3 regions of the Hymenobacter yonginensis genome follow, and region 2 is predicted to be linked to each of the others. Evidence: riboswitches for the same ligand, from Rfam matches in the RefSeq annotation. Region 2 holds a riboswitch; each other region holds the start of a gene.
What was found. A riboswitch is a leader RNA that binds a small molecule or an ion and turns the genes downstream of it on or off. The one in region 2 is predicted to bind S-adenosylmethionine.

Region 1 (3,591 bases), 2.3 Mb from region 2:
AGGTAGCGGAACGGATGGGAGAGAGTTTTCATGGAATTCCGTGAAATGGTTGAGAGATGGAAAGCGTGTTTTGCCTGAGCCGGAGGGTGCCGGCTGACCACTGGCAACCCCAGTGTTGCGCTTCTTACGGGAGGTTGCGGCAAGATGTTTACAGCTGATATATATGGCCTGATAACTTATTGCGGATCTTGGCGTAAGAAGCCACACGACAGGCCCTGAAGCTGGTAGTCGGCTCTTTTCCCACTCTTCCAACCCAACGCACGACTATGGGACTCTTTGATTTTCTCTCGAACGAAGGCGAAAAAAAACCCGTTGAACCCGTTAAGCCCGCTGCTACCGGTGACACCGACTTCTTCGGCAATGCCAACGCCGCCGCTGGCGAAACCTACACGGTAGTAAGCGGCGACTCGCTCTCTAAAATTGCCCGCAACCACTACGGCGACGGCACCAAATGGAAGCAGATATACGAAGCCAACAAAGCCATCATCGGCGCCGACCCCGACAAAATCGAAATCGGCCAGGTACTGACCCTGCCCAAAGAATAGCCGTTTCCTTTTCCAGGAAATATTCTAAAAGCCGCCTTGCAAAGGGCGGCTTTTTTTGTGTCTTTTCCTGCCGCTTTGGCCGCTGAGCAGGCTGGTTTCGCACCCGTAAACCGGCTGGCCAGCGGCGGCATTTTCAGCTACCACTACCGCTGCAGCGGCAGTAGCCGGGGCCATACCGGGGGATTACAGAAGCCGGCAACTCCGACTAGCCGAATAAGTCATCAAGCATATAAATCAAATCATCAGACACATACACACAACCTCCACTACAGATACAGCCATCAGGAGCGCGCAAACGGCGTTCTTTTGCTTGCGCCAAAAAAAATAACCGGTAGCTGTTGCAGATATCAAAACTGCGCCTATACCTTTGCAACACCAACCCGGTACTCCCCCGCTCGCGGCGGGGAAGTTTTCATAGGATTTATACAGAAGTGGCGAGAGAATAGGCTCCCTGACCCACTGGCAACCTTCGACCGCGCGAAAGGTGCCAATTCCTACCCGACCAGCCATCCGGCGGCGGGGCATATAACCTCGGAGTACCATGGAAAACACACTCGCTTTCGCCCCCCAGTACCCCACCGCTTCGGCCGCCTTCGGGCCTGCTGCTTCGCCGTGGGGTTTGCGCGTTTCTGCGGCTACGGCCCCAGCTGCCGGCCGAATGCGAATGCGCGGCTGTTGCGGCGCGTGTTGTTGCTGTTGCTAGCCTGAGTCCGGCTACGCAGCCCCCCTCCCCCCTCCTGCACACCTGACCGGTACCGGCCTGCCCTGGCCCCCGGCTCCCTCCTTTGCTTTGGCCTGACCGGTTCCGTGCGCGGTTCGGCTGGCTCGGCAGAGGCCTCTGCTACGCTTCGGCGCGGCATTTCAGCGGTCTACGCTCCCCTTTCCCATACCCAAACGCCTTCCAAACCAGCCCTGCCATGTCCACGCAGAACCTCCACTTCGAGACCCTTCAGCTCCACGCCGGCCAGCAGCCCGACCCCGTTACCGGTTCGCGCGCCGTGCCCATCCACCAGACCACCAGCTACGTGTTCAAAAATGCCGAGCACGGCGCCAACCTGTTTGCGCTGAAGGAGTTCGGCAACATCTACACCCGCCTGATGAATCCCACCACCGACGTGTTTGAGCAGCGCGTGGCGGCTCTGGAAGGCGGCGTAGCGGCCTTGGCGGTATCGTCGGGGCAGGCGGCCCAGTTCATTGCCCTCAACAACATCCTGCAGGCAGGCGACAACTTCGTAAGCACCACCCATCTGTATGGTGGCACTTACAACCAGTTCAAGGTGGCGTTCAAGCGGCTGGGCATTGAAGTGCGCTTCGCCGACGGCGACCAGCCTGCCAAGTTTGAGGCCCTGATTGACGAGAACACCAAGGCCATCTACCTGGAAACCATCGGCAACCCTAGCTTCAGCATTCCCGATTTTGAGGCCATTGCCGCCATTGCCCGCAAGCACGACCTGCCGCTCATCGTGGACAACACCTTCGGGGCGGGCGGCTACCTGTTCCGGCCTTTGGAGCACGGCGCCAGCATCGTGGTGGAATCGGCTACGAAGTGGATTGGCGGACATGGCACCAGCGTGGGTGGCGTGATTGTGGACGGCGGCACCTACGACTTCGGCAACGGCAAGTTCCCGCAGTTCACCGAGCCGTCCGACGGCTACCACGGGCTGGTGTTCAACGACGTATTCGGCAAGAACGGGCCGTTCGGCAACATTGCCTTCATCATCCGGGCCCGGGTGGAAGGCCTGCGCGACTTTGGTCCGTCGCAGAGTCCGTTCAACTCTTTCCTACTGCTGCAGGGCCTCGAAACGCTGAGTTTGCGGGTGGAGCGCACTGTGGAAAACGCCCTGCGCGTGGCTACCTGGCTGGAGCAGCACCCGCAGGTGGAAGCCGTGAACTACCCCGGCCTGCCCAGCAGCCCCTACCACCGGCTGGCCCAGAAATACCTGAAGCGCGGCTTCGGCGGCGTGCTCACTTTCGCCATCAAAGGCAGCAAGGAAACCGCCACCCAGTTCATCGACAACCTGAAGCTGGTGAGCCACCTGGCCAACGTCGGCGACGCCAAAACGCTCATCATTCAGCCCTCGGCCACCACGCACCAGCAGCTGTCCGACGCCGAGCAGCGCGCCGCCGGCGTGACGCCCACGTTGCTGCGCCTGTCAGTGGGCATCGAGCATTTCGACGACATCCGGGCCGACTTGCAGCAGGCCTTCGACGCCGTGCGCAACGCCGCCACGCCAGACCCCAAAGAAACTACGCTGCTGCCCGAGCCGCAGCCCGAACATGCCGCACCGCTGGAGGTGTAAGTGAGAGTGGGGTTACGGGCGGGCTGTTTTGAGAGGGCAGCCCGCCCCGCCTCCAGCCTCGCGGCACGCGGGCAGGACGTCGGCTTTTTTGTGAGAGAGGAAGCCAATACTCCCTGCCCGCCCATGGCCGGGGCTGGGCCGGCACTGCCGGCTCAGCCTGCGGGCTATGGATATTCTCACGGCCCCGGTGGCCGATTTGCACCGCCGGGCTCCGGCCTGGCATACGCGCCGCAGGCGGGCAGCCGGTGCGCCACTTGCACCGACTGGCGGCCACGCGCTTCGCACGTCGCGAAACTGATTTTCGCGCTCCTTTTTTCTTTCTGATGAGCTCTACTATTTCTTCTGACGCGCCGCACGTGTTCCGGTTGCCCCGGCCGCTGCGGCTGGAAAACGGGGCGCTGCTGCCGCAGGTGGAAATAGCCTACCAGACCTACGGCCGCCTCAACGCCGCCCGCGACAACGTGGTGTGGGTGTGCCACGCCCTCACGGCCAACGCCAACGTGCTCGACTGGTGGCCCGGCCTGTTCGGGGCCGGCTGCCACTTCGATCCGGCCGACTGGTTTGTAGTATGCGCCAACGTGGTGGGCTCCTGCTACGGCAGCACCGGCCCCGTGTCGCCGCCCGATTCTGCGGCCGAGTCGCTGTACCATGCGTTTCCGCTGCTGACGGTGCGCGACCTGGTGGCGGTGCACGAGGCGCTGCGCGAGCACCTGGCTTTGCGCCAGATCAATACGCTGATTGGAGGC
Region 2 (3,591 bases):
GATACCGGACGGCTCCTTTCACCTCATTACTTCATCACCTCATCACCCCACTTAGAAATATCCGTTCCGCTTGCGGTCTTCCATGCCGGCTTCGGAGATGTTGTCGTCGAGGCGGGTAGCGCCCCGCTCGCTTACTTTGGCCAGCAGCAGGTCCTGGATGATGTCTTCCACGGTGCGGGCGTCGCTTTCCACGGCGGCGGTGCAGGTGGAGTCGCCCACGGTGCGGAAGCGCACCTGCCGGGTCACGATTTCATCTTCGTCATCGAGCTGCAAATGCTCGGTGAGGCCCAGCAGCTGGCCCGAGGGCAGCACCACGCAGGTGCGCTCGTGGCCGAAGTAGATGTCGGGCAGCGGAATATTTTCGCGCTGGATGTAGCGCCACACGTCCAGTTCCGTCCAGTTGGAAATGGGGAACACGCGCACGTTTTCGCCCTTCTGGATGCGGCCGTTGTAGATGTTCCAGAGTTCGGGGCGCTGGCGCTTGGGGTCCCACTGGCCAAACTCGTCGCGCACCGAGAAGATGCGCTCCTTGGCCCGGGCCTTCTCCTCGTCGCGGCGGGCCCCGCCGATGCAGGCGTCAAACTCGAACTCCTCGATTACCTCCAGCAGCGTGTAGGTCTGCAGCGGGTTGCGGCTGGGGTACTTGCCGCCCGGCTCGCGCAGGCGCTGCCGCTTAATGGTGTCCTCCACCTTGCGCACCACCAGCTTTTCGCCCAGGCGGGCGGCCAGCTCGTCGCGGTACTGCAGCACCTCGGGGAAGTTGTGGCCGGTATCCACGTGCACCAGCGGGAAGGGGAAGCGGCCGGGGCGGAAGGCCTTTTCGGCCAGGCGCGTGAGCACAATGGAATCCTTGCCGCCCGAGAACAGCAGGGCCGGCCGCTCAAACTGCCCCGCCACCTCCCGCAGGATGTGGATGGCTTCGGCTTCCAGCCGGTCGAGGTAATCGAAAGAGGTACTCATAGTTGTCTGGAATTCAAATGCTTTTAAGGCTGTAGAGACGCAATGTTTTGCGTCTCCCGCGTGCTGATGTTGGGTAGGCGGCGCGGTGCCGGCCGTTCTGACGACGAGACGCAAAATGTTGCGTCTCTACCTCGTGCTATCCGGCTGGTACCGGCTCCACCACCGGATCCGGCCCGTCGTGATGCGCGGAGGCGTGCAGGCCGCACTCCTTGGCTGAGAGGTCTTCCCACCACCAGCGGCCGGCCCGGAAATCCTCGCCGGGCTTGATGGCGCGGGTGCAGGGGGCGCAGCCGATGCTCACGAAGCCCTGCTGGTGCAGCGGGTTCACCGGAATGCCCTCCTGCTGCACGAAGGCCAGCGCCTGTTCCCAGGTCCAGTCGAACAGCGGGTGGATTTTCACGAGCTGGTGCGCCGCGTCCCACTCCACGGGGTCCATCGTCTGCCGGTTCTGCGACTGTTCGGCCCGGATACCGGTCACCCAGGCCCCGCGGCCGGCCAGGGCCCGGTTCAGAGGCTCCACCTTGCGGATGTGGCAGCACTCCTTGCGGTTGTCCACGCTCTCGTAGAACGAGTTCGGGCCTTTCTGCAGGAGCAGGTTTTCCAGCGCCTCGCGCTGCGGGGCGTACACCGCAATGGGCTTCTGGTACCGGATCAGCGTCTTGTTCCAGGTGGAATAAGTTTCCTGGAAGTTGCGGCCGGTATCGAGGGTGAACACCTCAATGGGTAGGTCGTGGGCGAAGATCAGGTGGCTGATAATCTGGTCTTCCAGCCCGAAAGAGGTGGAAAAAACGGCCTGACCGGGAAAGGTGTCGGCCACCAGACGCAGCCGCTCCAGGGCGGAGGCGGCCACTAAGAGAGGGCGCAGACGGTCCAGCAAGGCGTGGACGGCCGGCGCAGCATCAGCTGCAGGCATAGCAGGAAGAGGGGAGGAGGAAGCGGCCCGCCTAGGGCGCGGCATTCCGGCCGGAAGATGATTTCGGCGAAAACGGCATACGCAGCAGCGCAGCGCGGATTTCAGCGAAACAGAAACGGGTGTACGGTTCCCCTGGCCGACGACGCAAACGCGCGCGTCAGCTCAGAAATAGGCGGCGCACAAACCAGGAAAACGGGAGCGTGCCTAGCCCTGACAACAGCCCATGCCTCGCATACCACAACATCCATGCTGTACGGCACAGAAGGTAGCGGAAACGGCGGCGGTGTTGAACAAGGATTTCACGGCTTGTTGTTTTTATATGGTCAGGACTTGGCACCGTTTCGGAAGATCCGCTGGTTGCCGGCGTTTCGTCGAGCCTGTCTCTCCACGCCTCTGTATAAAAACAATCCTTTCGGGGGGTAAAGAATTGGTAGCACAAAGGTAGAAGCGGAAATTTTATACTTCCAAATTATATTTCATTTACAGGATTGTCGGGCTGAGGCTGGTATGTATGGTTTGTGGTGTAAGATTTTGAATTGTAGTTGTTTATAATGATTGTGTGAGACGGTGCCGGCAGCTTGGCTTCGACCTGCCAGGACGGCGCGGCAGGGCTAGGTAGCATCGTGCCGTGCCTTTCCGCCCCAGAGCCGCGCCTTCCGAAGCCCCACCCCGGCCGGGCCTGGGGCGTGGCCCAATCCACCGGAAATCAGGCTGGGATTTTTGGGCCATTATGGGCCATCTGCAGGCGGGGGCCGGCCGTGGTAGCGGAAACTTCATGTAACCTACAGCCGCGCAACGTAGTCTTACAGGATACACCTTGCCTGTCAACTATGCCTACACTTCCTTCTTCCAAGCGCCTTCAAAACCAAGTAGCCCTCGTTACGGGCGGCAGTTCCGGCATTGGGGCCGGCGTGGCCCGGGCCCTGGCCGCCGAGGGTGCCCGGGTGTTCGTCAACTACTCGCACAGCGCCGACGACGCGGCCGAAGTGGTGCGCGAAATAGAGCAGGCCGGCGGCCAGGCTACGGTGCTGCAGGCCGATGTGAGCAAGGAAGAAGACGTGCTGCACATGTTCGACCAGATCCGCGAGCAGGCTGGCACGCTGCACATCCTCATCAACAACTCCGGCATTCAGGACGATGCCCCGCTGCTGGATATGACGCTGGAGCAGTGGCAGAAAGTTATTGGCGTGAACCTGACTGGGCAGTTTCTCTGCGCCCGCGAGGCCGCCCGCGAGTTTGTGCGGCGCGGCCCGCAGCCGGAGATTTCCAAAGCCACTGGCAAAATCATCTGCATGAGCTCAGTGCACGAAGTTATTCCGTGGGCCGGCCATGTCAACTACGCCACCAGCAAGGGCGGCATCATGCAGTTGATGAAAACCATGGCTCAGGAGCTGGCTCCGCACCGCATCCGGGTGAACAGCATCGGCCCCGGCGCCATTGCCACGCCCATCAACCTCTCGGCCCGCGACACGCCACAGGAGGAGAAAAGTCTGCTCACGCTCATTCCCTACGGCCGCATCGGCGAGCCGGCTGACATCGGCAACGTGGCCGTATGGCTGGCCTCCGATGAGTCGGATTATGTGACCGGCATCACGCTCTTTGCCGATGGTGGCATGACGCTCTACCCCGGCTTCGCCGACAACGGCTGAGCCACTGGCCGCAGACCGGGGCCAGTGCCTCTAGCGCCGCGATTGTCAGTTCAGGGCCAGCGGTACTAA
Region 3 (3,591 bases), 1.1 Mb from region 2:
CCCCCGACCAACAAGCCCTCCACGACCTGCAGGCCTGGCAGCGCCGGATGCAGCAGCAGCCCACGTGGCTGAACCAGGTGGCGCGGCGCGTGCAGGCGCGGCTCAATGCCCTGCTGCCGGAAAAGGTGCACGTGGCCATCACCGCAGCCATTCAGAAGATGGTGCAGGGCGTGCTGTTTGGCTCCACGCACACCACGCAGAAGCCGGTTTCGGAGGGCACGCTGCAGGAGCGGGAGGCGCGGGTGCGGGCCCGCATCCGGGCGTACCGCAACACGGCAGCCGTGGAAGGCGGCGTGACCGGGGCCGGCGGCTTCCTGCTGGGCCTCGCCGATTTTCCGCTGCTACTCAGCATCAAGCTGAAGCTGCTGTTTGATATTGCGGCCCTCTACGGCCACGATGTGCGCAGCTTCCCGGAGCGGCTCTACCTGCTGCACATCTTCCAGTTGGCGTTCAGCAGCCAGCACACCCGCCGCGAAACCTACCGCCAGCTCGCCGCTTGGCCCGAAACGCAGCAAACCGTTACGGCCGAAACCTTCGACTGGCGCACCTTCCAGCAGGAATACCGCGACTACATCGACCTGGCCAAGCTGGCCCAGCTGGTGCCCGTCATCGGGGCGGCCGTGGGGGCCGTGGCAAACTACCGCCTGCTGGCCCAGCTTGGCGAAACGGCTATCATGTGCTACCGCCTGCGCTGGTTTGCCGAGCACGGCCGCATTACCGGTGAGGCGGATTCCGCACAGTAGGTGTCATTCCGACGAAGGAGCAATCTGGGTAAGCACATGCAGCGTCAGCACCCAGATTCCTCCTTCGTCGGAATGACACAAAAAAAACAGCCCTGACGGAAAAGTCAGGGCTGTTTTTTTAAGCGCTGGGATGCTTAGCCTTTGGCCTGCTTGGGGCCCTGGTGGGCTTTGCGCTTGGCCATGCGGTCCGACTGCATCTGGGTGTACTTGGCGTACTGGTCGGCGCTCAGGATTTGCTTGAGCTGGGCGTCGTACTGGGCTTTTTTGCCTTTCATGGCCTCATGGTGCTGGCGCTTGGTAGCAGGCGTGGTGCCGGCCTGGGCTTTGTAGGCCTGCATTTCCTTGGCGCGGCTCAGGTGCAGCTGGCGCACCTGCTCAGTCTGGGTGGCCGACAGGCCGAGCTGCTTGGTGAGGCTCTTGGCGGCGTGGTCGGCGCGTTGCTCGGGCGTTTTGGCGGCTTTGTCGCCTTTCATGCGGTGCTGGCCGTGAGGCGCTTTGGCGGGCAGCGTCTGGGCCGAAACGGCGGCGGCAGAGAACGAGAAAGCGGCGAGGATGACGAGGAACTTCTTCATGGCTATGATTGGAAAATTTATGACGGGTGAAAAAAGCCCGCTGCCGTCCGGACTGGCGGCCGGGCTTCTGCAGGGTCATTTGCAACTCCGGTGCCAGTTTTCGGTGCCAAGCCTGAAACTGGGCCTCTTGAAAAATTTAAATTTTTCGGTTAAACCTTCGTTTGCGGGCTCGGTCGCGGGCTTTTATCGGGGCTGACGCCTTGGAATCGGCCGGTTCCAGCACTGGCGGGCGAAGGCCGAGGCCCCGGCTTCAGGCTGGCGGGGTCGGGCAGCCAGGGGCGAGGAAAGAACCGCCGGCCGCAACAAAACGGGGCGGTCGGGGCTTTGTACAGTCCGGGTTGCGGGGGCAGCAATCCGGTTTTACCTTTGCCCTATCAATTCTTTCTAGCCCGAAGGATTGTTTTTATACAGAGGCGCTGAGAGACAGGCTCGATGAAGCGTCGGCAACCACCCGGAACCCTCCGGAACGGTGCCAATTCCTGACCATATAAAAACAAGTTGCCGTGGACGCTTCCAACAACCTCCTGCATTCAACCTCCGCTTTTTTGGCTCCGGCTGCCGCGTTGCGGCTGGCGGGCCGGGGCTGTTGTTGCTGTTGTTGTCGGGCGTAGCTAGCCCTTTCTCTGTTTTTGCGGGTATGCGCCCGCCGGCGCTGCACGTCGGCCGGCTGCTGCACTGAGCGGCTTCGCGCCTGCACCTCCTCTTTTTCTCGGATTGTCGCCCGATGGCCGGGCCGGGCGCAGACTTTGCGCTCCGTTTGGCGGCCTGCGGTGGCTGCTGATTCGCTCGTTGCGCGGCTTGTGGGCGGCGTAATCGGTTAGGCCGGACTTCCGTCCCTGCGTTGTTTTTTCCCGGGAGCCGGTGGCGTTGCGCTGCTGCCGGCGCCGTTTCGTTTTTCATTTTCCGTCTTTTTGCTTCTGACTATGTCATCCCTCCAAAAGCCCATTGGTATCTATTTCGAGCACCCCGAGTGGTTTAAGCCGCTGTTTGCGGAGCTGGACCGCCGCGGCCTGCCCTACGAGAAAATCGACGCCGCCCACCACCTGTTCAACCCCTCGGAAAAGGAAAGCCGCTACAGTTTGGTGGTGAACCGCATGAGCTCGTCGGCGTACCTGCGCGGGCACGGGCAGGGCATCTTCCACACGGCCGGCTACGCCACGCATCTGGAGCGTATCGGCACGCGCATCATCAACGGCTCGGCGGCCACGGCCATCGAAACCAACAAGGCCCGGCAGCTGTCGTTGTTTGAGTCGCTGGGGCTGAAATACCCGGCTTCGCGGGTTATCAACCACGCCTCGCGGGCCGTGGACGCCGCGCGTGAATTGCGCTTTCCGGTGGTGGTGAAGGTGAACATTGGCGGCAGCGGCGCCGGCATTATCCGCTTCGATACGCCCGAAGGCCTGCAGGCCGCCGTCGACAACAACCAGATTGACCTGGGCATCGACCAGACGGCGCTGGTGCAGGAGTACGTGACGCCCCGCGGCGGCCATATTCACCGCGTGGAAACGCTCAATGGCAAGTTTCTCTACGCCATGAAAGTGTACACCACCGGCGAGAGCTTCAACCTGTGCCCGGCCGAAATCTGCCAGATTCCGGAAGAGCAGTCGGCCGAGTTCTGCCTGACCGAAGCCCCGAAAAAGGGCATCCAGGTGGAAGCCTTCACGCCACCCGCCGACGTAATTGAAGCCGTGGAGCGCATCGTGGCGGCCGCCAAAATCGACGTGGGCGGCATCGAATACCTCATCGACGACCGCACCGGCGACGTGCTGTTCTACGACATCAACGCTCTGTCCAACTTTGTGGCCGACGCCGTGAACGTGGTCGGCTTCGACCCCTACGCCCGCTTCGTGGACTACCTGGAGTCGCAGTTGCCAGTGGCGGCGGTGGCGCGGGAAGAAGTAGCCACGGTGTAGAGACGCAATATTTTGCGTCTCGTCGATGAACGATCTGCATCGCGCAGATCAAGCAACATCAGCAACGGCGAGACGCAAAATATTGCGTCTCTACATCGCAGACCGTCCCAACGATTCATATTCCACTTTATAGTCGGCCCTGCTGGCGGTAAGAGCCGCAACGAAGCGGTAGAGATGCTTCGGCTTCGCTCAGCATGACGTTCTATCAATCTCAACTCAACGAACCATGAAATTTGGCTATTGGATGCCCATTTTCGGGGGCTGGCTGCGCAACGTCGAGGACGAGCAGATGCCCACCGACTGGAGCTACGTGAAGCAGCTGGCGCAGCGCAGCGAAGCCCTGGGCTACGACCTGACGCTGAT

Region 1: it holds a riboswitch for S-adenosylmethionine, as region 2 does, so the genes downstream of both, O9Z63_RS19895 (O-acetylhomoserine aminocarboxypropyltransferase/cysteine synthase family protein) here and O9Z63_RS09965 (phosphoadenylyl-sulfate reductase) in region 2, are expected to answer to the same signal.
Region 3: it holds a riboswitch for S-adenosylmethionine, as region 2 does, so the genes downstream of both, O9Z63_RS05285 (ATP-grasp domain-containing protein) here and O9Z63_RS09965 (phosphoadenylyl-sulfate reductase) in region 2, are expected to answer to the same signal.

Annotation. Positions count from the first base shown of each region.
Region 1 is NZ_CP115396.1:4,638,572-4,642,162, reverse strand. It holds gene O9Z63_RS19905 (lipocalin-like domain-containing protein) at 1-32, opposite strand, end outside; gene O9Z63_RS19900 (LysM peptidoglycan-binding domain-containing protein) at 267-545, shown strand; SAM riboswitch class I at 964-1,077, shown strand; gene O9Z63_RS19895 (O-acetylhomoserine aminocarboxypropyltransferase/cysteine synthase family protein) at 1,463-2,845, shown strand; gene O9Z63_RS19890 (homoserine O-acetyltransferase family protein) at 3,169-3,591, shown strand, end outside.
Region 2 is NZ_CP115396.1:2,292,129-2,295,719, reverse strand. It holds gene cysD (sulfate adenylyltransferase subunit CysD) at 52-960, opposite strand; gene O9Z63_RS09965 (phosphoadenylyl-sulfate reductase) at 1,097-1,873, opposite strand; SAM riboswitch class I at 2,186-2,277, opposite strand; gene O9Z63_RS09960 (SDR family oxidoreductase) at 2,704-3,522, shown strand.
Region 3 is NZ_CP115396.1:1,222,569-1,226,159, forward strand. It holds gene O9Z63_RS05270 (EcsC family protein) at 1-743, shown strand, start outside; gene O9Z63_RS05275 (hypothetical protein) at 878-1,315, opposite strand; gene O9Z63_RS05280 (hypothetical protein) at 1,320-1,511, shown strand; SAM riboswitch class I at 1,716-1,809, shown strand; gene O9Z63_RS05285 (ATP-grasp domain-containing protein) at 2,239-3,228, shown strand; gene O9Z63_RS05290 (LLM class flavin-dependent oxidoreductase) at 3,455-3,591, shown strand, end outside.